Regions from separate parts of the Acidovorax sp. GW823-FHT02H02 genome, predicted to be linked through region 4. Evidence: predicted binding sites of a transcription regulator. Region 4 holds the regulator's gene; each other region holds the start of a gene.
What was found. Region 4 encodes LexA, which represses DNA repair genes until DNA is damaged. Its sites were predicted from a motif close to ACTGTATNNNNATACAGT; they were not measured.
Positions count from the first base shown of each region.

Region 1: the regulator LexA is predicted to act here: its motif matches at 3,058-3,075, upstream of imuA (translesion DNA synthesis-associated protein ImuA).
Region 2: the regulator LexA is predicted to act here: its motif matches at 3,745-3,762, upstream of AC1RDS_RS10420 (LexA family protein).
Region 3: the regulator LexA is predicted to act here: its motif matches at 4,407-4,424, upstream of recA (recombinase RecA).

Region 1 covers NZ_JBXAJH010000003.1:228,892-236,033, reverse strand. The annotation lists gene AC1RDS_RS04690 (error-prone DNA polymerase) at 1-411, opposite strand, end outside; gene AC1RDS_RS04685 (Y-family DNA polymerase) at 687-2,207, opposite strand; gene imuA (translesion DNA synthesis-associated protein ImuA) at 2,170-3,027, opposite strand; gene AC1RDS_RS04675 (3-oxoacid CoA-transferase subunit B) at 3,451-4,089, opposite strand; gene AC1RDS_RS04670 (CoA transferase subunit A) at 4,093-4,800, opposite strand; gene AC1RDS_RS04665 (PAS and helix-turn-helix domain-containing protein) at 4,877-5,422, shown strand; gene AC1RDS_RS04660 (carboxymuconolactone decarboxylase family protein) at 5,532-5,927, opposite strand; gene katG (catalase/peroxidase HPI) at 6,049-7,142, opposite strand, start outside.
Region 2 covers NZ_JBXAJH010000008.1:41,721-48,862, reverse strand. The annotation lists gene AC1RDS_RS10450 (Arm DNA-binding domain-containing protein) at 1-706, opposite strand, end outside; gene AC1RDS_RS10445 (hypothetical protein) at 699-953, opposite strand; gene AC1RDS_RS10440 (helix-turn-helix domain-containing protein) at 1,107-1,313, shown strand; gene AC1RDS_RS10435 (HAD domain-containing protein) at 1,364-1,801, opposite strand; gene AC1RDS_RS10430 (DNA/RNA non-specific endonuclease) at 2,058-2,852, opposite strand; gene AC1RDS_RS10425 (SOS response-associated peptidase) at 2,928-3,569, opposite strand; gene AC1RDS_RS10420 (LexA family protein) at 3,807-4,250, shown strand; gene AC1RDS_RS10415 (Y-family DNA polymerase) at 4,329-5,639, shown strand; gene AC1RDS_RS10410 (DUF4113 domain-containing protein) at 5,984-6,133, shown strand; gene AC1RDS_RS10405 (hypothetical protein) at 6,570-7,142, shown strand, end outside.
Region 3 covers NZ_JBXAJH010000020.1:4,739-11,880, forward strand. The annotation lists gene sucD (succinate--CoA ligase subunit alpha) at 1-214, opposite strand, end outside; gene sucC (ADP-forming succinate--CoA ligase subunit beta) at 281-1,444, opposite strand; gene argC (N-acetyl-gamma-glutamyl-phosphate reductase) at 1,615-2,547, shown strand; gene recX (recombination regulator RecX) at 2,722-3,183, opposite strand; gene recA (recombinase RecA) at 3,250-4,347, opposite strand; gene AC1RDS_RS18280 (MarR family winged helix-turn-helix transcriptional regulator) at 4,488-5,009, shown strand; gene AC1RDS_RS18285 (LysR substrate-binding domain-containing protein) at 4,982-5,926, opposite strand; gene AC1RDS_RS18290 (tripartite tricarboxylate transporter substrate binding protein BugE) at 6,037-7,002, shown strand; gene AC1RDS_RS18295 (N-formylglutamate amidohydrolase) at 7,119-7,142, shown strand, end outside.
Region 4 covers NZ_JBXAJH010000026.1:11,793-18,934, forward strand. The annotation lists gene kdsB (3-deoxy-manno-octulosonate cytidylyltransferase) at 1-364, shown strand, start outside; gene adk (adenylate kinase) at 521-1,177, shown strand; gene AC1RDS_RS19935 (asparaginase) at 1,237-2,190, opposite strand; gene lexA (transcriptional repressor LexA) at 2,272-2,946, shown strand; gene AC1RDS_RS19945 (D-2-hydroxyacid dehydrogenase family protein) at 3,592-4,599, shown strand; gene AC1RDS_RS19950 (branched-chain amino acid ABC transporter substrate-binding protein) at 4,727-5,857, opposite strand; gene AC1RDS_RS19955 (hypothetical protein) at 5,989-6,201, opposite strand; gene AC1RDS_RS19960 (DNA polymerase III subunit chi) at 6,453-6,887, opposite strand; gene AC1RDS_RS19965 (leucyl aminopeptidase) at 6,895-7,142, opposite strand, start outside.

The sequences.
Region 1 (7,142 bases), on a different contig from region 4:
GCGGCGGGGAACGAGCAGCAGCTCGCAGCCCTCCAGGAGATTGAAGGGGCTGCCGGGGCCGACCTGGTATTGCCCCTTGGGCGCCGCCGCCCGCGCTGCGGTGATGAACTCGCACAGATTGCCCCAGCCCTCGCCATTCCGAGCCAGGGCCACCAGGCGCAGCTTTCCCCACGCAAACTCGCTGCCCACGATAAGGTGCAAGCCCCATTCCCTGGCGGCCTCCCAGGCGCGCACCACGCCTGCCACCGAGCATTCATCGGTCAACGCCAGGGCCCGGTAGCCCAGTTGGGCAGCACGCGCCACCAGCTCTTTCGGATGGGAGGCGCCGCGCTGGAAACTGAAGTTGGACAGGCAATGCAGCTCGGCATAGCCCGGCAAGGGCGCAGGGGACGGCACTGTGACAGACGCCATGGCCTTAGAGACTGTTCTCGATCTCGCAGGGGATCGCGTTGGAGCGCAATCGGGATGAGTGGATGCTTCGGATGCGCCGCATGGGCTGGTGCCCATGCAAGCAGCCGGGGCGTCCAATCGCCCGATTTCGCTCCAACCCATCGGGCAGTGGTCTTTGCGGGCGGTCTGCGGCGTTGCGGCGCTTGTGGATAGCCGGGCTATCCACTGCACACCGCGCCTTGCATCCCATCCCGCAAAGACCGCTGCGCGACCCCTGGGAGATCGTGAACAGGCTCTTACCCATAGATGCCGTGCAGGAACCAGCGGTGCGGCTGCGCGGCCGTGAACGCGCTTTGCATCGCGCCCTCCTGCATCGCGCCGCCAGCGGGCGGCACCCACCGCTCGCGGAACACCCACACCAGCCCCGCCACATCGTTGTGCGCCACAAAATAATCGCGCAGCGCCAACCCCGCACAGGAATGGCCCGGGTCGCCAGCGCCCTCGCCTGCGGCCGACCACCAGCCCGCCTCGAACCGGTGCGGCCCCGCCAGCAGGCGCAGCAAGCCGTGGTGACAGGGACGGTTGCCCTGCACCGCCAGCCGCCGGGGTGGGCGCAGCAGCCAGGTGGGCCACAGGGTGGCGTCGGGGGCATGCGTGTCGGCGGCAGGGGTGCCGGGGTGGGCGCGGTCATGGTTCAGCACCTCGGTCGCCGGGCGCCATTGCTGCATGTGCTCGGGCCGGTGGTCGGCCTGCAGCACGGGGGCCACCACCTGGCTGGACCCCAGGCGGGCCGACAGGCGCTCCAGCAACTGGTGCAAGGCCTCGCCTGGCGCTGAAGCCGGGTCGTCACGGCCACCGCCCACAAGATCGCCGGGCGGCAGCAGGCTCGCGCTGCGGTGCGGCAATGGGGCCGACTCCAGCAGGCGCAGCGTGATCTGGTTGACCGGTGCCGCCAGGGCCGTGCGCGCCAGGTTTTCCGACAGCAGGCGCCGCAGGTGCGCCATGTCCTGCGTGGCCTGGGCGGTGCGCACCGGCAGGGCCTGCGTGGGGGCAATGGCCACACCGTCGATGCGCCGCAGGTCGTGGCGCCAGGCCAGCTCCAGCGCCACTGCGCCCTGCTGCCGCGCCTGCAGCCAGCCCTGCAGGGCCGCGAGGCAGCGGCTGGCACTCCAGAGCAGCGCATCGGCCGATTCGGCCAGTGCGGGCAGCTCGGCGGTCAGCACAAACTGCTCGGGCAGCTCCAGCCAGGCGTGGGCTTCGGGAGCGTCGCCCAAGGCCTGGTCCAGCACCCGCAACACCTGGCCACCAAAACGCCTGGCCACCCCGGCACGCGGCAGCGCCCGCAACGCCCCCCAGGTGCGACAACCCATGCGCTCCAGGCTGGCCACATGCGGGCGCAGTGCGGTCAGCGTGTGCAAGGGCAAGCCGTCCACACCCGGCTCCACGCCCTGCCCTGGTGGCACACGCCCCGCCTGCGCCATACGCAACCAGGCCTGCGCCACCAGGGCTGTCGGCCCGCAGCCCCACGCCGTCTGTGTGCCTGGTGGTTGCACCCGCACTTCCCGGGTGGCCGTGTGTGCAGGCGGTCCGCCAGATGCATCGGCCCAGGCCTGCAGCACCTGCGCCCGCAAGGCATCGCGCCCGCCCCAGAGCCGCTCGGTGGTGGACACCTCCAACAGCACGGCGTCGCCATCCACCAGGGCCACGCGCGGCGTAAAGCGCAAAGCCCACCAGCCCGCCGCCGCGGCTTGCACAGCGGCGCCCGGAGGTGCCGCAGGCTCATCGCACCATGGCAACGGCAGTGCGATCCAGTGCATGGCCCCTCCTCTCTGGCGCGCCCCGCCCAGGCGCCAGCACCGGACGCATAGTCAGCGCTGGCACCGCACTGTGACGCACCGCTGTTGCACCGGTCACCCCCTGCGCTGCGCGCCGCCGCGCGGCCTGCGCCGCCAGCACCTGGGCCAGACGGGGGTGGCAGCCCGGCAGATCCAGCCCCTGCACCAGAGGCGGCCCTCGGCGCTTGAGGATCTGCACCTGCATGCCAGGCGATAGGACGGCATCCCCTGGCAGGGCCAGCCCCTGCACCTGCAGCCGCAGCAAGGCCGGCGACGCCTGCGGTGCGGCACGGACCGGGCGAAACACCCACAGCAACTGCTGTTGTTGCGCCGCCGCCAGCTGCAAGCGGCGCAAGGCCGCAGGGAGTGCCTGCGGCAGCCAGGCCATGACGGCCAGCACATCGCGGCAGCGCAGCGCCTGCTCGGCCGCCCAGAGCGCCGCCTTGGCGTTGTCGGGCCGCACGACGCACAAGCGCTGTGCCGGCAACCCCTGCGCCCTGAGCGCCGGGCCAAAGGGCTCGCACGGTGGCGCCACCACCACCACGGCCCCCACGCGCCGAGCCACTGCCTGCGCCAGTGCAGGCAGCACCAGTTGCCATTCGTGCAGGCCCACCATGGGTTGCAATACCTCGCTCATCGCCCCCACGGGCCAGCCACCGCCCGGCAGTTGCGCATCCAGCAGCGCGTATCCGGTGGGCTGCGCGGACTGCGGGCCCGCGCCCAATGCGTCTGCATGCCAGACACCAGGCATGGCGGACGGCAAATCGAGCGCAACCCGCAAAGTGGAGCGTGGCGCAATCATGGTGGTGGCAAGGGTTCAGAAGACAGGAATACTGTGAATATACACAGTATTCCTGTCTTCCACCACCAACCACCCAGCCAGAAGAAAAGAGACGCTTTGGGGCCGCTACAACATGCGCATCACCCCATCGCACCAGTCGGCCACAGTGCTTCACGCCCACCAGAGCCACTTCGGCCAGGCCCACGGCCTCGCCTTGCCACTGTTCGAGCAGATCGCCCTGGTGCCCAGGGTGGGAGCCAGCCGGCCTCGATCAACGCCTTTTGCCATGCCTGCAGCCGGGTGTCGGCAAAGGCGAGCGCGCGGCCGGCCTCCTGCCTGGCGGAGGCCGGCAAGCTTGCCTGGACTGTTTCCACTGCGCAAAGGCGTCCGCCAGCAAAAGGCCCGCTTGCGCGGGCCCGTGCTATGGCAGGTCAAGCAGTGCCTTCAGGGCAGCAGCGTGACACCCGTCTTGGCCTGGAGGGCATCGAACGTGACGCCCGGCGCCAGCTCCACCACCTTGAGGCCCAGCGGCGTCACGTCCATCACGGCCAGGTCGGTGATGATGCGGTCGACCACGCCCACGCCCGTGAGGGGCAGCGTGCACCGGGGCAGGATTTTCAGGTCTTCGGTGCCGTCTTTCTTGCGCGCCACATGCTCCATGAGCACGATCACACGCTTGACGCCGGCCACCAGGTCCATGGCGCCGCCCATGCCCTTGACCATCTTGCCGGGGATCATCCAGTTGGCCAGGTCACCCTGCTCGCTGACCTGCATGGCGCCCAGGATGGACAGGTTGATCTTGCCGCCGCGGATCATCGCGAAGGACTGGTCCGAACTGAAGATGGACGAGCCGGGGATGGTGGTCACGGTCTGCTTGCCAGCGTTGATGAGGTCGGCATCCACCTTGTCCTCGGTGGGGAAGGCCCCGATGCCCAGCATGCCGTTCTCGGACTGCAGCCACACCTCCTTGTCACCGGTGAAGTTGGCCACCAGCGTGGGAATGCCGATGCCCAGGTTCACATAGAAGCCGTCTTCGAGTTCTTGGGCCGCACGGGCGGCCATCTGGTCTTGGGTCCAAGGCATGGTTCAGGCTCCTGTTGTCTCGGTGATCGTGCGCTTCTCGATGCGCTTTTCAGGGTGGGCGTTGAGCACGATGCGGTGCACATAGATGCCGGGCAGGTGAATCTGGTCGGGGTCGATCGCGCCCGTCTCCACCACCTCTTCCACCTCCACGATGCAGGTCTTGCCGGCCATGGCGGCGGCCGGGTTGAAGTTGCGTGCCGTCAGGCGAAACTGCAGGTTGCCCGACTGGTCGGCGCGCCAGGCCTTGACCAGCGACACTTCGGGCACCAGCGAGCGCTCCATCACATAGGTTTCGCCATCGAACTCGCGCAGCTCCTTGCCCTCGGCCACGATGGTGCCCACGCCGGTCTTGGTGAAGAAGGCCGGGATGCCCGCGCCACCCGCGCGCAGCTTCTCGGCCAGCGTACCCTGGGGCGTGAATTCCAGCTCCAGTTCGCCCGCCAGGAACTGGCGCTCGAATTCCTTGTTCTCGCCCACATAGGACGAGATCATCTTCTTGATCTGGTGCGTTTCGAGCAGCTTACCCAGGCCAAAGCCGTCCACGCCCGCGTTGTTGGAGATCACGGTGAGGTTCTTCACCCCCGAATCGCGCAGCGCGTCGATCAGCGCCTCGGGAATGCCGCACAGGCCGAAGCCGCCCACGGCCAACAGCTGGCCATCGGCCACCACGCCTTCAAGGGCCTTGGCTGCGGAAGGAAATAACTTTTTCACCACGATCTCCTTGATAGTTTTGATGCGCTACGATACTACGTACACAGATAAGTAGTACCCCGTAAAGATTTGCACTATGGACGTTGATTACAGACTGGCTTTCGAATTTGCCCCCGTGGGTCTGGTGCTCTCGCGCAACCGCACCATGATGGACTGCAACCGGCTGGTCTGTGAAATGTTCGGCGCCTCGCGCGAAGTGCTGATCGGGCAATCGTTCGAGGTGCTCTACCCCAGCACCGACGAGTACGAACGCCTGGGGGCGCACATGGAACCCATTTTGAACGCCAAGGGCCACTATGCCGACAGCCGCATCATGAAGCGGGCCAACGGCGAAGTGTTCTGGTGCCATGTGTCGGGCCGCGCCCTCAACCGCGAAGCCCCCCACGAATCGGGCATCTGGAGCTTCGAAGACCTCAGTTCGCAGCGCACCGTCAAGGCCGAACTCACGGGGCGCGAACGCGAAGTGGCCGCCAAGCTGCTGGAAGGCCTGACCTCCAAGGAAATCGGCAAGACCCTGGAGATCAGCCACCGCACCGTGGAAATCTACCGTGCCCGCCTGATGCGCAAGTACAACGCCTCCACCGCGGCCGATCTGGTGCACAAGCTGGTGGCGGGAGCATAGGCTCCCCCTGAGTCGCTTCGCGCCTTCCCCCTGAGGGGGACACTACCACTGGCCTGGCCAAGCCAGTTCTACGGGCGACAGGAAGCAGTCCAAGCGCAAGAGCGCACCGTCAGCCCTTTCCATGACCGTCCACCACCTCGGACGCTGTGCGAAAAGCCTCCACCGCGGCCGGCAGGCCACAGTAGATGCTGGCATGCAGCAGCACTTCCTGAAGCTCCTGCTCCGTGGCGCCATTGTTGAGCGCACCGCGCACATGGCCCTTGAGCTCGTGCTGCCGGCCCAGTGCCGTGAGAAATGCCACCGTGATCAGGCTGCGCGTTTTCATGTCCAACCCCGGGCGCTGCCACACATCGCCCCAGGCATTGCGGGTGATAAACTCTTGGATGGGCTGGGTGAATGCCGTGGCATTGCCAAAGGCCTTGGCCACGAAGTCCTCGCCCATGACCTGCTTGCGCGTGGCCAGGCCTTGGTCGAAGTCTTTGGTGGAGGGGGGTTGCTGCGTCATGCGGGCTCTCCTGTTCGATTGGGGCCGCCATGGTATCCGCCTCCATCGTGCGCAAAAAGAAACACCCCCTGCGGCATCCATCAGGACTCGCAGGGGGCGTGGACCATTCGCTCAGACCTTGTCAGGCTTGGATCAGCGCCAGATCAAACCGGTCCAGGTTCATCACCTTGGTCCAGGCTGCAACGAAGTCCCGAACGAACTTGTCGTGCGCGTCTGCACTGGCATACACCTCGGCCAGGGCACGCAGCACCGAGTTGGAGCCAAACACGAGGTCGTTGCGGGTGGCGGTGTATTTCACCGCGCCGCTCCTGCGGTCCCGGCCCTCGAACACCTCTGCGCTGCTGTCCGACGCTTTCCAGACGGTGCCCATGTCCAGCAAGTTGACGAAGAAATCATTGCTGAGCACCCCCACCTTGTCGGTGAACACGCCATGCTGGCTGCCATCGTGGTTGGCGCCCAGCACGCGCAGGCCACCCATGAGCGCCGTCAGCTCGGGCGCCGTGAGCGTGAGCTGCTGGGCCTTGTCGAGCAGCAGTTCTTCCGTGGCGGTGCTGCTGGCAACGCGGCGGTAGTTGCGGAAACCGTCAGCCACCGGCTCCATCAGGGCGAAAGACTCGACATCGGTCTGGTCCTGGCGGGCATCCACCCGGCCCGGGGCAAACGGCACCTCGACCGCCACACCCGCAGCCCGCACAGCCTGCTCCACGCCCACCACGCCGGCCAGCACGATCACGTCGGCCAGCGAGGCCTTGCCCGATGCCTGCGCAATGGCTTGCAGCCGGGGCAGCACGCTCGCGGCGACGGCGTTCACCGCCCAGTCCTTTTGCGGGGCCAGCGCCAGGCGCGCACCGTTGGCCCCGCCGCGCTTGTCGCCGCCGCGGAACGTCGAGGCCGAAGCCCAGGCCACGGACACCAGCTCGCTGACCGACAGGCCCGAGGCCGCGATCTGCGCCTTCAGCTCGGCAATGTCTGCGGCCGTGGGCTTGTGCAGCGGCGCGGGCAGCGGGTCTTGCCAGACCAATTCTTCCTTCGGTACTTCAGGGCCCAGGTAGCGCGCCTTGGGCCCCATGTCGCGGTGAGTGAGCTTGAACCAGGCGCGGGCAAAGGCTTCGTTGAAGGCCTGCGGGTCGTTCAGGAAACGGCGCGAGATCTTCTCGAACCCGGGGTCGAAGCGCAGCGTCAGGTCGGTGACCAGCATCGTGGGCTTGCGCTTCT
Region 2 (7,142 bases), on a different contig from region 4:
CCGCACGGACGGTCGCCAGAATGCTCTCTACATCCTGCAGGCTGAACGGATCCACATCGACTTTGCGCACCCGCAGTCGTTTGATGTTGGTCGTGGGCGTCGTAAACTCGAATCGGTCGGCGGCTTCGTCAATGATCTGGCAAAGCGTGCCAATGATCTCGTTGATCCGTTTGGGTGAGAGTCCTTCCTTGTCTCCGCGACCTTTTACTTTGGCGAGTGTGGCGCGGTAGGCAAGGATGTCGGATTTGGTGATGCTGCTGACCACCTTTTGCCCGAAGTGAGGGATCAGGCGACCGTCTAGGGTGGAGCGCAGGGATCGGATATGGCTGCGTCGCCATTCGATCTCGTGCTCTTTGAACCACTGCGTGGCGAAGGTGGAGAAGGTTGGCGTTTGGCTTCCAGTATCGTCTCCGATCACGATCGGATCAGCCGTATGAACATCGCAACCTACAGGCGCTACTGCGATCTGGTCGGTTTGGACTGCTACCCTTTCCAGGCGGGCTAGCGCCTTGCTGTTGGGGAAGTAGTTCGCGTAGACGAACGTGCCTGCCGCGATTTCTGCCTCGATCTTGTCCAGAACCTTTTCTAGCTTCCTGCGGTTTGCTGGCGTGTCGCTGAGTAGCGTCTGTTCGCGGCATCGATCCCCATGGAATCGAAAGTCAAAAAACAGCAATCCGTTATCCACTCTGCTTCGAATGCTAGGCATGCAGCACCCCACCATTGGCCATCGGGATAGCGCTTATCCCTATCGGCCGGTCTCGTGATTCGGACATCATGTCGCGCTGGACACTCTCCCATATGTACAAAATCTTCCTTCCCCCAAAGGGGCGAAAATAGTGGACTCCTTCTATCAGCACACTGTCCTTAAGCCGCTCGCGGATCGTGCGCACGTCGTACTTGATACGCGTCGACAGCTCGTCGGTTGTCAGATAAGTTAGCTCCTCAGTGTTCATTTCTTTGCTCCTGGTGTTATCGCTTGCTAAACTAGGAGACCAGAAAGACTTTCAAATGCTCTTTTTGATCTCCTGGAGAGCATTGTGCACCTCTTTTTAATCCTCCACAAGCTTTTTTAACCTCCTAGAGATTAAAAACATCTTTTAAAGACCATGATCCGCTGCCACTTAGGCCGTTTGTTGGGCGAGAGAAAGCTAAAAATCAGCGATGTCGCCCGCGATACAGGCATCAATCGCGGAACGCTGACGCGGCTGTATCAAGAGACAGTCGAAAGAATCGAAATAGATGCAATCAACCGTTTGTGTGGCTATCTTGGAGTTACGGTAGCCGATCTCCTTGAATACCAGCCTGATGAGTAAGCGCTAACAGGCCTCTGCCTGACCGCCACTATGTGCTTCCCGGCAGCCGCTCAGCATCCTGAGGGATGCGTGTTGGTGTGGTCCAGCCACGCCGTGACCTGGCTTTTGACGTGCTGGCAGCTGATGCCGGTAGCAGGGTCACAGGCCACCACCTGAAGAGGGAATCCCGCTGGAAACTCGCTGGGCTCATCGTCAATCACAAGGCCGCGTTCAATCTCAGGGTGGGCACTCCGGTACGCCGTGATGGCCTGCAGCTTTTCTCCGGGTCCCACGATATCGATCTCATGGGCACTCAGCGCGCTCAAGAACTCGCGGATCTCTTCATGTGGGTATGTGAGGTGCCAACTGGAGTGCACCACGATGCGAATCGCCGGGTGCGAGCTGAGAATGGCTGCCAGATCAGAGAGCCATTCGAAGGGAAGACAGGACCCTGCAGGCCCGCCGGCTGGGTGCAATACGCCATCGAAGTCGATGAAGATAGCCCTCATTATTTCTTCTCTCTGTTGCCTGTTCGCGGGCTTCCGCGCGGGTCCGGAGTTCATCGTACTAACGGCTCGGTTGATGCGAGCAGGCTCAAGCGCTGTTTAACGCGTGCCCCCTGCAGGAGTGCCCTGCAAATCAAACTGGTTCGAGAGCTGATCAGTTGACGGTCCCGTCATGTTGCACCTTCGATCGACATTGTGTTGGCGGTCCGACCAGGGACGCCCCATTGTGGGCGGTATTCACCAGAGGTGCAAAACACCCTCAATTCGGTTGTGAGCCCGCAAGTCTCGGCAAGAACTCCACCCCCGTACGCTTTACCAGCTCCTCGTAGGTGATGGGCCTGCCGACCCGCTCCTCCTCCCGGTTCTCCTGCCAATGCGCCCAGGCCCGGTTGTCATGCTGGTCGTACACCAGCTTGAACAGGTAGGCTGGAACCCTGACCCCGTTGTTACCGATGTGGGGACTCTCCGGGGTGAACACCGGCCCGGTGATCACGAACACATCGCCCTTGGCCCGCCGGATATACCGGCGAGTGTCCTGCTCGATCTTGGCCCAGGCACCACCGTTGTGCTGGATATCCTGCGGCACCATGTTGGCTAGGCTGAAGCTCTGGGCCATGGCTGTCGGCGTCGGCATGTCTCCTGCCGGGGCCATGTGGCCACGGGAGTAACCCGATCGCTTGTAGTCCTCCAGTTCGGCACGCTCGCCTCGGGGAAGGCGCGCGTCAGCAAAGAACTTGGTCGCTCTCTTCTCGTCAGCGTCCTCGATGGATTGGCGATTCAGGCGTTGCGCCACATAGACCGGCGTCCTGGTCTCCCCGCTGTGCAAGATTGCAAAGGCTTCGTAGCAAAGCTCGCGCAGCTTGGGACGTGCCGGTATGGCGGGTGGTTTGCCATCCACGAAGAACTGGGGACATTGGGCAAATCGGGTCGGATGTCCTGATGCACTGTCCAGGGCTTCAAAGACGGGGAGCCGGGCATGGGCTGCGCTGGTTACGGTCAGTGCCAGGATTGCAGTCAGGCGCAACATGCGCGCCCATAACGCGGTCTGTTTCATTTCAATCGGTTGGTTTATGCTGGATCAATGCATGGGGGCGAAGTGCCCCATGCTTTTGGAAAGATTGCTCGGGCTCTATCCCGCCCGCAGGCCCTCGGCTGGGAAGGGTCGCAGGAATTCCATGCTACGGGTCGCGGGTGCTTGAAGCCAGTCTTCAAACTGTTCCGGTTCCAGAATCACCACCATGCGTTTTTCATCGGTGGGCTTGTGGAACAGGTTCATCAAGGGATGTCGGTCTGCGTTGATGGTCAGCATGGTGAAGCTGTGTACCGTCTCACCCCCCGGAGATTTCCATTGGTCCCACAGCCCGGCGATCCCCATGGGTTGGTCATCCGCACGGCTGATGCGGGTCGCAATGGCTTTGCCCGAACGCCAGTCCGGTTCATAGATGGCCATGGCCGGGATGATGCAGTGGCGGGCTTGACGCCATGCATCCCGGAAGCTGGGCTTGGTGGCCACTGTCTCGGACCGGGCATTGAACGTGTGGCGACCCAGCTTGAGATCGTCAGCCCAGTGTGGCACCAGTCCGAACTGTCCTATCAGGGCTTCATGGGCTGGGACGGCTTCATCGCCCACATCAGCATGCGGGTGCCTGCGGATGAAGCTGCCCTGGTAGCAGGGCCACATGTCCTCCTTGCCTGGGGCGGCAGGAGGCTCAGCCTTGAAGATCTCCCGATAGGTCTCGGGTCGTTGGATGCCCTGGTAGTGGCTGCACATGCCCTGTCCTGTCGTTGTGTGGTGTGTCGTTGTCCCCAATGCACGGGGTCAATGCTGTGGATAGTTCCTGGGATAACCCGCCCATCCTGCGCCAGTACTGGCCTGCAGCGCAGCGCTTAAAAGATGGGCAAACCATTCCAGTCGGACATGGCCCGAGAACTGCAGCAGGGAATATACTGGATATAACAACAGTATTTGTGTCTGCAGCTTGTTCGCCTGTCCTGGCTCCCCTTCCCCATGCACCCGGTTCTCCATTCTTCCTGCTCCACTCCTGTGCCCTATGCCCCTGGACTGACGGCACTGGAGATTGACACGAGCGTGCGTGCGGGGTTTCCGTCGCCTGCAGAGGATTTTCAGGCAGAGCGGATTGATGTTCTGAAGCACATCATCGTGCATCCCCAGGCCACCTACACCTTACGCGTGCGGGGGGACTCGATGCGCGACGAGGGCATCTTCGACGGCGACGTGATCCTGGTGGACCGCGCTATCAAGCCGCGCCATGGTCATATCGTGGTGGCAGTGGTCGATGGGGCCTTCACCTGCAAGAAGCTGTGGCTGCGTGTCGGCAAGCTCAAGCTGCTGTCAGCCAACCCGGAATTCCCGGACATCATTCCCCAGGAGGGCCAGACCATCGAGGTCTGGGGTGTCGTCCTCGCCAGCGTCAAGCGGTTCCAGAACTGAATCCGATGGTGCCCGGTTCTATGACACGTCTCGACAATCAACCCGAGCAGGCGCTCTAAGCACGGCTGGAGGCCCCCTGTGTACGCGCTGGTGGATGGCAATAATTTCTACGTCAGCTGTGAACGGGTGTTCCGGCCGGACCTGCAGCATCGCCCGGTGATCGTTCTGAGTAACAACGATGGCTGCGCCATTGCCCGATCGAACGAGGCCAAGGAACTGGGGGTGCGCATGGGCCATCCCTGGCATGAGATCCGGCACCTGGAACACCAGGCGGGCCTGGTGGCCCTCTCGGCCAACTTTGCGCTGTATGGCGATATGTCTGACCGCATGGCCAGCCTGGTGGCTGCGCTGGGTCACCGCCATGAGGTGTATTCGATTGACGAGAGCTTTGTGGACCTCAGTGGCATCCGGGGCGACATGACCGAACGAGCCCATGCCATCCGTGCCCGGGTGTTGCAGTGGGTGGGCATACCCTGCGGCGTCGGTATCGCCCATACCAAGACCCTCGCCAAGCTGGCCAACCATGTGGCCAAGACGGCTGAACGCAAACCCGGCTCCTACCCCTCGAAATTGGCCCAGGTGTGCAACCTCGCGCAATTGCCCCGTGAAGATCTGGATGCGGTGCTGGATTCGACTGATGTGGGAGAGGTTTGGGGCGTGGGGCGCAAGATCGCGGCCCAGCTCAAGGTTGCAGGCATTGAGACTGTGCTGGACCTGGCTCGGCTCGATCCGGCCACCGTGCGCAGGCGTTGGTCCGTGGTGCTGGAACGCACGGTGCGAGAGCTGCAAGGCATGCCGTGCATAGGACTGGACGATCAACCGCCACCTAAGAAGGAAATCGCCTGCACCCGGTCGTTCGGGCAGCCAGTCAGTGGGCTTGCGGACCTGGAACAGGCCGTGAGCACGTTTGCCAGCATGGCGGCGCAGAAGCTACGCAGGCAGTCCAGCCACACCGCCTATGTGCTGGTGTTCATTCACACCAGCCCATATCGCAAAGGACCGCAGTACGCCAGATCCATCACCGTACCGCTGCTGCGGGCCACCAGCGATACGGTGCCCGTAGTCAATGCCGCATTGGCCGGGCTTCGCCGCATCTACCGACCGGGCTACGCATTCATCAAGGCAGGCGTCATGCTGCTGGATTTGCACAGCGCAAAGCTGCGGCAAGGGGAGCTTGATCTGGAGCCACAGGAAGCCCAAGACTGCACCCGTGAGCGTTTGATGGGGGTGCTCGATGAGCTCAATCAGCGCTACGGGCGGGGGACGCTGAAGCTGGCCAGCGCAGGGGTCGAGGCGCTGGGAGAGCGTGCAAGCTGGGCCATGCGGCAGGAGCGCAGGTCACCGGCTTACACGACTTGTTGGGATGATATGTTGGTGGTGGGGGAATGAGCCGACGTTTTTGCGGAGAGTCTCTATTGCCACTTGTGTGAGGCTGAAGTCCGACGATGGGCGGGCGCTGTTTTGGGGCGTTGAAGGTTTTCCTATATGGTCAGCTATGCAGCGGTTGCAGTCATCCGTTGTTCGCCCTCGAACGCACGCTACTGGTCAGATTGCTGTCATCTACTAAAGGCAAAACTCTGCGAGCTGCTAGCAGTGCATACAGATCTACCCTGTAAGTTCGACCGCCTATCACGCTTGCGCCTCATGTCTAGGGTGTCGACGATGAAAGCCGACACAGTAAGCTTGTCTTGTGTTTTTCAGTTTTTATATGCGCATCGCCGTCTTCATGAACCTTGGCATCGTGCAATTCGCTGGGGGATCTCCAGTTGCACATCGGCAGCACTGGCGCAAGCAACAAAGCCCGAACATGGGGAATGAAGCAGCTGCGGCGCACACCGCAATACACCACACGGTGGGAGGATGTTCCTATCGCGCGCGCATGAAGGTCGGATAGTTTCGCGTCCGCGAAATTCTGAGCCCTCCCCCACTGGCAATAAATATTGATCCCGTTTTCAAGTGGCCCCCGTAGATGGCAACAATCAGGGGCAGCAACGATACGAAGTGCAGCAACGCCAGCGCAACATCGCAGCCCTCAAACGTCAGGCTGTCGCCTTGGGTTTTTAACCCAGTGGAGGCGCTCGCATGAACTTCTGCCTTCTGGTTTGTTTCTTGTGAGACGTATGCTCAGATGTTCGCTATTTGGTGCAAGCCAGTGACAATGGCCCCATCATCACCGTCGGCAAACGCCATGCCAAGAAGCATATTTGGCGCCATTGACAAGTTTCTTCCAAAAGTTTGGCCGCTCCATACCCAGACGCAGCGCAGTGCGGCGCAGACCGTCCAAGGATTCGCAGCGTTTTTAAAGATTCAAATTGGAGATTGAAATTGCCTTTTACGCCATTTCATATGGGAGTTGCGCTCATTGCGAAGCCGGGTTTCAACCGACACTTCAGCGTGATGACGTTCGGTGTGGCTCAGATCGCGATGGACATTGAACCTGGTGTCCGCATGCTGACCGGCGGCGACGTTCTGCACGGCCCAACGCACACTATTCTTGGCGCATTGGCCATTGCATGCCTTGTGATGCTTGTGGGGCGAGGCATTTGCAGCTACCTGCTGAGGAATTGGAACCGGGAGGTCACTCACTACGGGCTGCACCGGCTGGTTCAGCCAGAAACTGTATCAAAAACCGCCTTGATGAGCGGTGCATTGATCGGCACCTTGAGCCATGTGGCCCTCGACAGCCTGATCCACCTTGACATTCAACCATTGCTTCCATTCTCAAGGGCGAATCCTTTGCTAGGCCTGGTCACGCACGACGCGGTGTATGAGCTTTGTGCAATAGCAGCCGTCTTGGGGACAGTGGCGTGGCTTGCATTGAGGTGGGCAAGTCAAACCACTCAATCTGCAAGCATGTCCGCTGCATCGATGATTGGAACTCAGCACCGATTG
Region 3 (7,142 bases), on a different contig from region 4:
ACACGGTGGCGCCGGTCTGCTGCGCGGCTTCCTTGACGGAGGCGTAGATCGGGATGTTGAAGATCGACTCGCCGGCCTTCTTGGGGTTCACGCCGGCCACGAAGGCGTTCTTGCCGTTCGCGTATTCCTGGCACTTTTCGGTGTGGAACTGGCCAGTCTTGCCCGTGATGCCCTGGGTGATGACCTTGGTGTCTTTGTTGATGTAGATCGACATGAGAGTTACCTATTCAGTTGGGGACAGAGCTTGTCCGCTGCGCGGCCTGCGGTCTGTCCCGCAAAATTATTTGGACACGGCAGCAACGATCTTGGTCGCAGCTTCGGCCATGGTGTCTGCAGCGATGATGGGCAGGCCGCTTTCGGCCAGCATCTTCTTGCCCAGCTCTTCGTTCGTGCCCTTCATGCGCACGACCAGCGGTACGTTCAGGTTCACGGCCTTGCAGGCGGTGATCACGCCGGTGGCGATGGTGTCGCACTTCATGATGCCGCCGAAGATGTTGACCAGGATGCCCTCGACCTTGGGGTTCTTGAGCATGATCTTGAAGGCTTCGGTGACCTTCTCGGGGGTAGCGCCGCCGCCCACGTCCAGGAAGTTGGCAGGCTCGCCGCCGAACAGCTTGATGGTGTCCATGGTGGCCATGGCCAGGCCGGCGCCGTTCACCAGGCAGCCGATGTTGCCGTCCAGGCTGATGTAGGCCAGGTCGAACTTGGAGGCTTCCACTTCGGCCGGATCTTCTTCGTCCAGATCGCGGAAGGCCACGATTTCGGGGTGGCGGAACAGGGCGTTGGCGTCAAAGTTGAACTTGGCGTCCAGGGCCATCAGGTTGCCCTTGGAGTCGCAGTTCAGCGGGTTGATTTCCACCAGCGACGCGTCGGTGTCCATGTAGCACTTGTAGATCTTGGCGAAGATGTCCACGGCCTGGTCGATGGAGGCGCCGGTCAGGCCGATGGCGGCTGCCACCTTCTTGCTCTGCTCGGCGGTGATGCCGGTCAGGGGATCGATCATCTCGGTGATGATCTTCTCGGGCGTGGAGTGGGCCACTTCCTCGATGTCCATGCCGCCCTCGGACGAAGCGATCAGGGCCACCTTCTGCGTGGCGCGGTCGGTCACCAGCGACACATACAGTTCGTTCTTGATGTCGGCGCCGTCTTCGATGTACAGGCGGCGGACCTTCTGGCCTTCGGGGCCGGTCTGGTGCGTCTTGAGCTGCATGCCCAGGATGTCGCCAGCGAGGCGCTTGACGTCGTCGATGGTCTTGGCAACCTTCACGCCGCCGCCCTTGCCACGGCCACCGGCGTGGATCTGGGCCTTGACCACCCACACGGGGCCGCCGAGCTTCTGGGCTGCTTCAACGGCTTCTTGCACCGTGAATGCGGGAATGCCACGCGGAACGGGCACACCAAAATTGCGCAAGATTTCCTTGCCTTGGTATTCGTGAATCTTCATGAGGTCTCTCTCAGGGAAGGGTGGTATTTACCCGTTTACCATGGACTATTGTCTGGCCGCGGGCGGGGACATGGCAGCCGGCGACTGTATCATGCTGCAATGCACCATCCCTTGTGCCAAGCTTACAGGGGTGGGTCAGCGCGCAATCACCCCCTTGCAGGAGCTTTCCGATGTCCAGAATCTTTATTGATGGCGAAGCCGGCACCACGGGCCTGCAGATCCGCGAGCGCCTGCAGGCCATGCCGCAGGTCGAGCTGGTGAGCATTGCCCCTGCGTTGCGCAAGGACCCCGCTGCCAAGCGCGACCTGATTGCGGGTGTCGATCTGGTGGTGCTGTGCCTGCACGACGATGCCGCACGCGAGACCGTGGCCATGGTCGATGACATCGAAAAGACCACCGGCCGCCAGGTCAAGGTGATCGACGCCAGCACCGCGCACCGCACTGCGCCCGGCTGGGTGTTTGGTTTCCCCGAGCTGGCCGCGGGCCAGGCGCAGGCCGTGCGCGAGGCGCTGCGCGTCTCCAACCCCGGCTGCTATGCCACCGGTGCCATTGCCTTGCTGCGCCCGCTGGTCGATGCAGGCCTGGTGCCGAAGGACTTTCCGCTTGCGCTGCCCTCGGTCAGTGGCTACTCGGGCGGCGGCCGCACCATGATCGAAGCCTATGAGCAGGGCCAGGCGGCGCCGTTCGAGCTGTATGCGCTGGGCCTGTCGCACAAGCACCTGCCGGAGATCCTGAAATACACCGGGCTGACACGCCGGCCCATTTTTGTGCCCGCTGTTGGCAACTTCCGCCAGGGCATGCTGGTGCAACTGCCCCTGCACCTGGATCTGCTGCCGGGCCAGCCCAAGGCGGCCGATCTGCACGACGCGCTGGCGGCGCACTACGCGCAAAGCAACACGCCTGCGCAATGGGTGAGCGTTCTGCCGCCCACCGAAGACGGCAAGCTCGAACCCACCGCGCTCAACGACACCAACCGGCTGGAGCTGCGCGTGTTCGCCAATGAAACTTATCGCCACGCGGTGCTGGTGGCCCGCCTCGACAACCTGGGCAAGGGTGCCAGCGGTGCGGCGGTGCAAAACCTGCAGTTGATGCTGGGTCTGTGAGCCGGCAGGCCCCGCGGCTGCGGAGCGTTGCACAGCGGATGGGCAGATTCGGCGACGGATTTGCGCATTATTGAAGAGCTGGCGGCGCTTATCGGCAAGGTGCTTTCGGCTTTTCTGGTTTCAATTCTGCGGTGAAGCCGGCCACGGAGGATTGCCGCAACCTCTCCCGCGCTTTCACTCCACTTCTTCGTCCGGGCTGCCGCACTGCACCACGCGGCGCACCACATCGCCCGCAAAACCGCGCGCGGCCAGAAAGCGCATCTGCCGCGCCCGCTCCTGCGCATCGGTGGCCACGCGGCCAAAGCGCTGGCGCCAGACGGCCTGGGCGCGCTCCTGTTCGGTGGCGCGCAGGCGTTCGGCCGTGGCGCGCACCAGATCATCGTCGAGCCCCTTGCCGCGCAGCTCGTGCACCAGGCGCTGCGTGCCCAGCCGCGCGGCGCGGCGGTGCACCAGCGATTCGGCCACGCGCGCGGCGTTGATGAAATCCTTGGCCTGCAACTCGTCGAGCACGGCGTTCAGGTCATCGCCCTCTTGCACATGGCGCGCCAGCTTGGTGGCCAGCTCGGCGCGCGAATGCTCGCGCTGGGCCAGCAGCCGCAGTGCGCGGCCCTTGAGGGAAAGGGTGCCAAAGCCCATGGCGGTGATGCTCTGCTATGGATGGCTACTGGCGCTTATCGGACAAGCGCCAGCTGCTTGCCTTGCTTACTTGTCTTCCTTCTCGCCCTTGGCGGGCTTGCCGGCGGGTGCGGCTTGCAGGGCGGCAGGCAGCAGCGCGATGCCCAGGCTCTCGCGCACCTTGTTCTCGATCTCGCGGGCCAGGTCGGGGTTCTCGCGCAGGAACTCGCGGGCGTTGTCGCGGCCCTGGCCGATCTTTTCGCCGTTGTAGGCATACCAGGCGCCGGCCTTCTCGACGATCTTGGCGTTCACGCCCATGTCGATGATCTCGCCCTCGCGGCTGATGCCTTCGCCGAACAGGATGTCGAACTCGGCCGTCTTGAAGGGCGGGCTCACCTTGTTCTTGACCACCTTCACCTTGGTTTCGTTGCCGATGGCGTCGTCGCCCTTCTTGATGGTGCCGGTGCGGCGGATATCCAGGCGCACCGAGGCGTAGAACTTGAGCGCATTGCCGCCGGTGGTGGTTTCGGGCGAGCCGAACATCACGCCGATCTTCATGCGGATCTGGTTGATGAAGATGACCATGCAGTTGGTCTTCTTGATGGTGGAGGTCAGCTTGCGCAGCGCCTGGCTCATCAGGCGGGCCTGCAGGCCGGGCAGGCTGTCGCCCATTTCGCCTTCGATTTCGGCCTTGGGGGTGAGGGCGGCGACGGAGTCGACCACGATCAGGTCCACGGCGCCCGAGCGCACCAGGCTGTCCACGATTTCGAGCGCCTGCTCGCCGGTGTCGGGCTGGCTGATCAGCAGGTCGGACAGCTGCACACCCAGCTTCTGGGCGTATTGCACATCGAGGGCGTGCTCGGCATCCACAAACGCGCAGGTGCCGCCCTGCTTTTGCATCTCGGCAATCACCTGCAGCGTGAGCGTGGTCTTGCCCGAGGATTCGGGGCCGTAGATCTCGACCACGCGGCCGCGCGGCAGGCCGCCCACGCCCAGGGCAATGTCCAGGCCCAGCGAGCCGGTGGAGACCACCTGGATGTCCTCGATCACCTCGCCCTCGCCCAGGCGCATGATGGTGCCCTTGCCAAATTGCTTCTCGATCTGGGCGAGCGCGGCGGCCAGGGCCTTGGCCTTTTCGGCGTTTGCGGGCAATGCGGGGTTGGTGCCTTTGACTGCGACGTCCATGAGAAACTCCTTGAAAAACAACAGGTTGGATGCTGGCATCGCTCTGCGGTTAATCACAGGCTGGATGCTTGAACAGTAGTTTATGCGCGCTGTGAAATCAAAACAAAGCAATTTTTGGTCAGTTTGCCTGACAATTTGGCATGAGTGATTTTTCCCCTGCCGCCGCTTCCCCTGCGCCTTCCCAGGGGCCAGACGACCGCTGGCGCCAGACCCACCTCGGGCGCCTCATGGGCAGCGCGCTGCGCCGCTTCGATGCCCGGGTGCTGCAGCTCATGGCGCGCAATGTCGAGGTGCCGCTGGCCTTGTCCAACCTAGCGGCGCGCGACCAGGTGACCGCTGCCCATGTGCATATCACCCGGCATCTTGCGCTGTCGGGCGACCGCCTGACCGACCTGGCCCAGCGCGCGTGCATGACCAAGCAGGCCATGGCCCACCTGGTGGACCAGTGCGAGGCCTGGGGGCTGGTCACGCGCGCGGCCGATCCGCTGGATGCGCGCGCGCGCCGGGTGTGTTTCACACCCACGGGGCTGGCCTGGCTGCAGGCGTTCCGGGACGCGGTGGCGCAGGCCGAGGCAGAGTTTCGCGCCGAGGTGGGCCACGACGTGGCCACCGTGGTGGCCATTGGGCTGGAGGCCTACGCGGGCGGCGACGCCGGCGCCTGAGCACCCACCGGCGCGGCGCAGGCCAGCAGCCATTGCCGAAAGCACTGCAGCGCATGCAGCTGCGTGCGTCCTTCGGGGTAGCAGAGCCAGTAGCCCACATCGCTCTGGTAGCCGCCGCGCTGGGCGGAATCGGCCAGCGGCTCGCGCACCAGGCCGGCGGTGATTTCGTCCTGCACCAGGCAGCGCGGCACCAGGGCCAGGCCCATGCCGGCCATCACGGCGCGGATCATGGTCTGGAACTGGTCGAACTGCGGGCCGGCCAGCGGGTCGATGGCGCCCGGCACGCCGTGCGTCTCGCTCCAGCGCAGCCAGGCCTCGGGCACGGTCACATGGCGCAGCAGGGTGTGGCGCGCCACATCGCGCGGGGCATGGATGGGCCAGTCGGCCACCTTGGCGCGCGGGGCGATCAGCGCCACGTCGTTGCCCGTGATGTAGTGGGCGTGGGCGCCAGGCCAGTGGCCATCGCCAAACAGAATGGCGCAGTCGAGCTCGGGCCGCTCGAAGTTGTAGCTGTGCACATAGGGCACGAAATGCAGCGTGACCTGCGGATGCTGCTGCTGAAACTGCGGCAGCCGTGGAATGAGCCACTTGGCGCCAAAGGTGGGCAGGCTCGACAGGTGCAGCGCGCCGCCGCCGTCGTCGCTGGTGATGAGCTCCAGCGTGGCGGCTTCGAGTTGCAGCAGCACGGCCTGCACGGCCTTCTCGTAGCGTTCGCCGGCAGGGGTGAGGGCCAGGCGCTTGCGGGTGCGCTCGAACAGCGGCACGCCCACCCAGGTCTCCAGGTCCTTGACCTGCTTGCTGACGGCGCTCTGCGTGAGGTGCAGCGCCTCGGCGGCGCGCGAGACGCCACCGAACCGCGCCACGGTGGAGAACGCGCGCAGCAGGTGCAGCGGGGGCGCGAGGCGGCGCAGCGACATGGTGGTGGTACTCAAAACATTCCAGATTGGAATGTTATCAGGCATATTCATTGCTTGGTCAATGGCGTCCCTTTCGTTAACCTCGGTGCATCTCAAAGGAGAAACAAGCTATGCAACGCCGTCACCTGCTGGCCACATTGGCTGCCGTATCTTTAGCGCCTGGAATGTCTTTTGCCCAGGAGGGCAAGCCACTGCGCATGATCGTCCCCTTTCCGCCCGGGGGCGCCACCGACATCACGGCACGCACGCTGCAGGACGCCATGGCCCGCATCCTCAAGCAGCCCGTGGTGCTGGAAAACCGCGGTGGTGCGGGCGGCTCCATCGGCATGGCGGAAGTGGCCCGCGCCCCGGCAGACGGCCTCACCATCGGCGTGGCCACGCTGTCCACCCATGGCGTGAACCCCGCCGTGTACAGCAAGCTGCCCTACCACCCCACCAGGGATTTCGTCGGCGTGACCGAGATCGTCAAGGCCCCGGGCGTCATCGTGGTCAACCCCAAGGCGCTGCCCGTCAAGGATTTTGCCGACCTGGTGAAATATCTCAAGGCCAACCCCGGCAAGGTGTCGTATGCCACGCCGGGCAACGGCACCATCGGCCACATGTGGGGCGAGCTGTTCAAGAGCAGCACAGGCACCTCGATGGTGCACATCCCCTACCGTGGCGCGGGCCCGGCCATCAACGACGTGCTGGCGGGCCAGGTGGCGGTGTACTTTGACCAGGTGGCTTCGTCGCTGCCGCACGTCAAGGCCGGCAAGGTCAAGGCGCTGGCCGTTTCGTGGCCCCAGCGGCTGGATGTGCTGCCCGATGTGCCTACCTACGGCGAACTGGGCCATGCCGCCAACAACGATCCGTCGTGGTTTGGCCTGGTGGCGCCGGCCGGCACGCCGCCGGCGGCGGTGGATCGCATCCAGCAGGCCGTGGCCCAGGCCCTGCAGGAGCCCGCCGTGCGTGAGCGGCTGGCCGCGCAGGGGCTGTACCCCTCGGGCACGACGCCCAAGGCCTTCACGGCCCAGATCGCCCGCGAAATCGACAAGATGAAGGGCGTGGCGGCATTCGCCAAGGTCAGCCTCGACTGATCGCAGTACGGGCCTGCGGGCCCGACGGCCACAGCCGGACAGGCACAGGAATAACCATGGGGTCTGTCGGGTCCGGGCGGCGAGGCCGGCCGCCCCCCATTCAGCACACTCTGCCTATGCATGCAGCCTTGAAACTCATC
Region 4 (7,142 bases):
CGTCAAGGTCGTGCTGGATGCGCGGGGCCTGGCCCACTATTTCAGCCGGGCACCGATTCCGCACGCCCGCGACCACGCGGGCCAGTCCTGGTGGCAAGGCGCCGCGGCCCAAGCCGCACCGGGCGTGGCGGCCCTGAACGGGTTCGCACCGCTGCGCCATATCGGCATCTACAGCTATCGCGCCGGATTTTTGCGGCAGTTTCCTGGCCTGGCCCAGGCGCCCACCGAGGCGGTGGAAGCGCTGGAACAATTGCGCGCCCTGTGGCATGGCCACCGCATTGCCGTGCACATTGCGGCTCAGGCTCCCGGCCCGGGCGTGGACACGCCCGCCGACCTGCATCGGGTGCGCGCACTGCTGGCCTGAAACCACGGCAGCCACCCCTTGGCTGGGGACCCTCGCCGTAAGCCAGGGCGAGGCATGCACATGCTATCCTTGCCCGCAAAGAAAGCACTGCGTCTTGGGCCTTCGTTGCGCCTACTGCCAGCCGTGCCAGCCGATTTCTAACCTTCGAGGATTTCCATGAGACTGATTCTGTTGGGCGCCCCCGGTGCCGGAAAGGGCACGCAAGCCACGTTCATCTGCCAGAAATACGGCATCCCGCAAATCTCCACCGGCGACATGCTGCGCGCAGCCGTCAAGGCTGGCACGCCGCTGGGCCTGCAGGCCAAGGCCGTGATGGATTCGGGCGCCCTGGTCAGCGACGACATCATCATCGGCCTCGTCAAGGAACGCATCACGCAACCCGACTGCGCCCAGGGCTTCCTGTTCGACGGTTTTCCCCGCACCATCCCCCAGGCCGACGCCATGAAAGCCGCAGGCGTCAAGCTCGACTACGTGCTTGAAATCGATGTGCCGTTCGACGCCATCATCGAGCGCATGAGCGGCCGCCGCTCGCACCCCGCCAGCGGCCGCACCTACCACGTGAAGTTCAATCCACCCAAGGTGGCAGGCAAGGACGACCTGACCGGCGAAGAGCTGATCCAGCGCGAAGATGACAAGGAAGAAACCGTCAAGAAACGCCTGCAGGTCTACAGCGACCAGACCCGCCCGCTGGTGGACTACTACAGCCACTGGGCCAAGGCCGAGCCCGATGCCGCCCCCAAATACCGCGCCATCAGCGGCACGGGCAGCGTCGAAGAAATCACGGCACGCGCAATGCAGGCCCTGGCGAGCTGAACCACCGCGCGATCCGCACCGGCTGGGCCTCCGGTGGGTGCGTTACTGCCGATAAGCGATCACGGCAGCAGATCCAGCATCAGCGAGATGCGTGCCTTCACAGGGGACAGGCCCCGGGAATCGGGTAACGCATCGCCGGGCCTGGGCAACACCTGGCCTTCCGGGCAGCGCGTGGAACGCATGACTTTCACACCAGCCGCCTGCGCGCGCAGCAGCGCTGATTCCAGCACATGATGAAGCGTGCCGTTGCCCGTGGCGGCCACCACAATGCCCTGCACGCCGTCGCGCACCAGCGCGTCCACCAGCGCACCCGTGGCGCCAGCGTAACTCATCACCACCTCGACACGCGGCCATTGCACGCAATTTGCTACCCTTCCAATAGCAAATTGCGCCTCTCCTGATTGTGCCAACGGCCAACCCTGCACCAAACGCACCACCCCCTCCTCCACCCAGCCCAGCGGGCCGGCATCCCCCGAGCTGAATGCATCCACCCGGTAGGGATGCACCTTCTGCACACACTGCGCGCCATGCACCACGCCAGCCGCCACCACCATCACACCCCTGGCCCCCGCAGTCGTCGCCACGGCGACGGCATCGAGCAGGTTCTGCGGGCCGTCAGGTGTCAAGGCCGTGGCGGGCCGCATCGCGCAGGTCAACACTACCGGCTTGCGGGCGTCCAGCACCGAGTGCAAGAACCAGGCGGTCTCTTCCAGCGTATCCGTGCCATGGGTGATGACCACGCCGCGCACCTCGGGATCGGCAAGCGCGCTGGTGCAGCGCTCTGCCAGCACCTGCCACACACTGAACTCCATGTCCTTGCTGTCCAGTTGTGCCAGCTGCTCGGCCTCCAGCCCCCCGCAGGCCACTGCCTGCAAGCCGGGCACCCCATGCAGCAACTGCTCAACCCCCACCTGCGCGGCGGTGTAACCAATGTTGTCACCCCGGGTAGCAGAAGTGCCAGCAATGGTTCCACCGGTTCCCAAGACCACAATTTTTTGACTGTTCACTTGCATCCTTTGAAAAACTGGTGAAAAATACAGTAACTGGATTAATACACAGTTATCTCCACCAACGTGGCACGCACTGGAAACACCATGCTCGACAACCCCAAGCTCACGGCCCGCCAGCAACAAATCCTGGACCTGATCCAGGTGGCTATCTCCCGCACCGGCGCTCCGCCCACCAGGGCAGAAATCGCCACCGAGCTGGGCTTCAAGTCGGCCAACGCCGCAGAAGAGCACCTGCAAGCCCTTGCCCGCAAGGGCGTCATCGAGCTGGTCAGCGGCACGTCCCGCGGCATCCGCTTGCGTGGCGACACAGTGCGCTCCATCAATGCAGCGCGCGGCACCCAGTTCAGCCTGCCCATCCCGGGATTGTCGCAGCTGGTCTTGCCCCTGATTGGCCGCGTGGCTGCGGGCTCGCCCATTCTCGCGCAGGAGCATGTGGACCAGACCTACAGTGTGGAAAACAGTCTCTTCCAGCACAAGCCCGACTACCTGCTCAAGGTACGCGGCATGTCCATGCGCGACGCCGGCATCATGGACGGCGACCTGCTAGCCGTGCAATCCACCCGGGAAGCCCGCAACGGCCAGATCGTGGTGGCCAGGCTCGGTGACGATGTCACCGTCAAACGCCTGCGTCGCACGGCCAGCACCATTGAGCTGCTGCCCGAAAACCCTGATTACCCCGTGATTGTGGTTCAGCCAGGCGAGGTTTTCGCGATTGAAGGCCTGGCCGTGGGCTTGATCCGCAACACCATGCTCATGTAATTCCCCATCCTCTGCTGCGCGCCTCAGGTGGCGGGCGTTTGGCAAGCCCCTGGCGGGTTTTCCAGCCCTGAGAGCGCGCACCCCCTGCAATCCTGCCTGTGCTCAACCCCTGATACATGGAGTTTTCACATGGGACTTGCCTTGTTCGCACTCTCTGCACTATCTCAACCGATTCACACCCTCGCGCAGTGGCTGCACCCCAGGCGCTGCACGCCTGCGCACAGCCCTGCGCACTCGGCTCGCACACCCTGCGTGCGCCACGAAGGTCTTTTGTCCTGCGCGGTGGCCAGCATCGTCCCAGAGGTGGCAGGTTCGGCGTCAGGCAGCGCAGGCTGTCAGCCCGCTGCTCGCATGCACAGTGCGTCTTGCACCACCACCGGGCCGGGCGCCGCAAGCCGTCGAGGCACCCGACGCCCTGTGCGCGTTCTGCATCCGGCATCCCGCTCAGAGGTCGGGCGCATGGTCATCTCGGGCCGCATGGCCGATGTCTGCGCCGAGCTGGAGCGCATGGCAGCTTGCGAAACATGCCACTGAGGTCCATATCCCCAGCTCTGGCGCAACGGGTGCCACAAAACGTTGCATTCTGTTCGAGAGCCTAGGGGCGGCAAGACTTCCGACCAGCCCCCGCCAAGGCACAATGGCGGGATGAATATTGTGATTCTGGATGACTATCAGGATGCGGTGCGCAAACTCCATTGCGCAAGCCGGCTCGATCCCTACTCAGCAAAGGTCTACACCAACACGGTGAAAGGCCAGGGGCAACTGGCCGTGCGCCTGAAAGATGCAGACATCATCGTGCTGGTGCGTGAACGCACCCAGATCACGCGCCAGCTGGTCGAAAAACTGCCACGACTGAAGCTGATTGCCCAAACCGGCAAGATCGGCAGCCATATCGATGTGACTGCGTGCACCGAGCGTGGCATCGCCGTGGCCGAGGGGGTAGGTTCACCTGTGGCGCCAGCTGAACTTACCTGGGCGCTGGTGATGGCAGCCATGCGGCGCTTGCCCCAGTACATTGCCAACCTCAAACATGGCGCCTGGCAACAGTCCGGTCTCAAGGCGGCCTCGATGCCCCCCAACTTCTGCATCGGCAGCGTACTGCGAGGAAAAACACTGGGCATCTGGGGCTATGGCCGTATTGGACAACTGGTGGCCGGCTACGGCCGGGCATTTGGCATGAACGTACGGGTGTGGGGTCGTGAGGCCTCCCGCGCCCAGGCCCTGTCCGACGGATACCAGGCGGCTACCAATAGGGAAGAGTTCTTCTCGCAGTGCGATGTGCTCTCTCTGCACCTGCGACTCAATGATGAAACCCGCGGCATCATTTCGCTGGAAGACCTGTCGTGCATGAAGCCCACCGCACTGCTGGTCAATACCTCGCGCGCTGAATTGATTGAACCCGACGCCCTGATTGCGGCGCTGAACCGAGGACGCCCAGGTTTGGCAGCCGTTGATGTGTTTGAGAGCGAACCCATCCTGCAAGGCCATGCCCTGCTGCGCCTGGAAAACTGTATCTGCACGCCCCACATTGGTTATGTCGAGCAGGACAGCTACGAGTTGTATTTCGGTGCTGCCTTCGACAACGTGGTGAACTACATCAAGGGTACGCCGACGAATATCGTGAACCCGGGCGCACTGCAAGTCCGGCGCTGAGTGCCGGCGCAACCTCCAGTTCCCGCCGTTGTGAATTGAGCAGGCATCCCATAAAAAATGGCTTCCCGAAGGAAGCCATTTTGGTAGGTGGGCAGCACCCAAAGATGCCGCCAAGTTGTCTCTGAATTCAGTTCAGAGGCGTCTTCTTGCCGTCCTTGTACACGTACAGGGTGATGGCGGGGTTCTTCATTTCACCGTTGGGCTCAAATGCGATCGTGGAGGTTACGCCCTTATATTGCGACTTGAGCAATTCAGGGGTATAGACCTTGGGGTCCACCGAGTTGGCACGCTTCATGGCGTCCACGATCAAGTGCGTGGCGTCATAGGTGTAGGGGCTATAGACCTGGAACTGGCCTGGATACTTGGCATCGTACTTGGCCTTCCATGCCTTGCCGCCGGGCATCTTGTCGAGTGACGCACCGCCTTCGGCACACACCACATTGGACAGCGTCTTGGCACCGGCAGCCAGCTTGGCGATTTCGGAGGTACAGATACCGTCACCACCGAAATATTTCACGTTGCCCATGCCCAATTGCTCCATCTGGCGCAGCATCGGGCCGCCCTGGGGATCCATGCCGCCGAAGAAGATCGCATCAGGATTTTTGGACTTGATAGCCGTCAGGATGGCCATGAAATCGGTGGCCTTGTCGGTTGTGAACTGCTCGTCCACCACCTTCATGCCCTTTTCTGCAGCCACCTTCTTGAACACGTTGGCCACACCCTGGCCATACGCCGTGCGATCATCAATGATGGCGACGGTCTTGAGCTTGAGCGTGTCAGCCGCGTAGAAAGCCAGTCCAGCCCCCAAGGCATTGTCGTTGGCAATGATACGGAATGTGGTCTTGTAACCAGGCTTCGTGAGGTTGGGGTTGGTGGCTGCACCCGTGACATGGGGAATGCCACAGTCGTTGTAGACCTTGGACGCAGGAATGGTTGTGCCGGAGTTCAGGTGACCCACGACGCCAGCCACCTTGGCATCGCACAACTTCTGTGCAGCCGCCGTGCCCTGCTTGGGGTCCGCTGCATCGTCTTCGGCTTGCAACTCGAACTTGATCTTCTTGCCACCGATGGTGATGCCCTGAGCGTTCAACTCTTCGATGGCCATGCGCGCGCCATTTTCGTTGTCCTTGCCATAGTGGGCTTGCGCGCCGGAAACCGGAGCCACATGGCCGATCTTGACCACTTGCTCTTGTGCAGAGGCCATACCAGCAACAGCCGCGATAGCAGCAACAGCGGTCAGTTTCAACTTCAATTGCATATTAATCTCCAGTAAAGATAAACGCTGAGAATAGTTCTTGTGTCTCAACGCAGGTGAACATATCGCAATTTACGGGCCAGATCACTAGGGAACACGCGTAAATGCACGGGAAACCACAGGGAGTTACCCTGTCATCTCCCCGGCTGCGGCGAAGCACCGCCAGCCAATTCGTCGGCCACTGCTTCATAGACCGCATGCCGTACCACCGATTCAATCTCTTCCCGAAGGCGGGGCAGCACGGAGCGTGTCTGCTCCTGTATCACCAGGGCAATCGCTTCACGCAACCGCTGATCCAGCACCCCATCGACGCGCTGCATCACTCGGTGCACCATGTACTCTTCCATGCCCGGCGGCACGGGTGGTACCGGACGGGGGGATGACTGGATGGGCCGGGCACCGTAATTACCCGCCGCATTCCTGTCCAACGTCTGCACAGGCGCCACAGGAGGCAAAACCCCGAACTGGGGCGACGGTGCGGGTTTCGCAATGGTGGGTTCGACCGCCAGAGGCACTGAAACGGGGAGCATGTCCACCCCCTGTACCACTTCAGTGAGGGTTGGCACAAAACGAGGGAGTGACTTGGGAGGAAGAGGCATCAGTCAGCTTTCGAGACCAGATCATGGCGGGTGATGGAATACCCTCGCGATGCATAGTGGCGCCAGCGGGTTCGCGCTCCACGCCGGTCCGCTTCATCCGTGGCACTCACCACTTCGACCAAACGAGCAAAGCTACCAAACCCTTCAGGGACTTCACCTCCCATGTTGAGCAGCATCTCTTGATGCGGCGCTTGCCGCGCATCCAGAGCGAGCACCACAGGGGAGAAACGCAAAAGCTCGTCCCCAGCATCGCTGCGGCAATGCGCCAGAAAATCCTGCGGCATCATGTTCCAGAGCATTCCGTCCAGTTCCGCCAGAATGTCCGCAGGACCGGTGATCAAGAGCCGCACGCCACTGCGTTGCGCCTTGCGTGCAAACCGGCACGCGTAGACCAGTTTGTCAGGCGTATTGAAGTGGAAAGCTATTTCAGTCATACCGATCTCAGTCGGGCTTTGAGCGGCCCTTGCGCTTTGCCGGCTGCGCGGGTGCACCCTCTTTCTTCGCATTCTGCGCAGACAACTGCTGCGCATGGCCCAGCAGGTAATGCACCAGCAATCCTACCGGCCGGCCAGTGGCGCCCTTTGCGGCCCCCCCTTTCCATGCGGTTCCGGCAATGTCGAGGTGCGCCCACGGAAGCTCTCCCACGAAACGCTGCAGGAACTTGGCAGCAGTGATAGAGCCACCTGCCC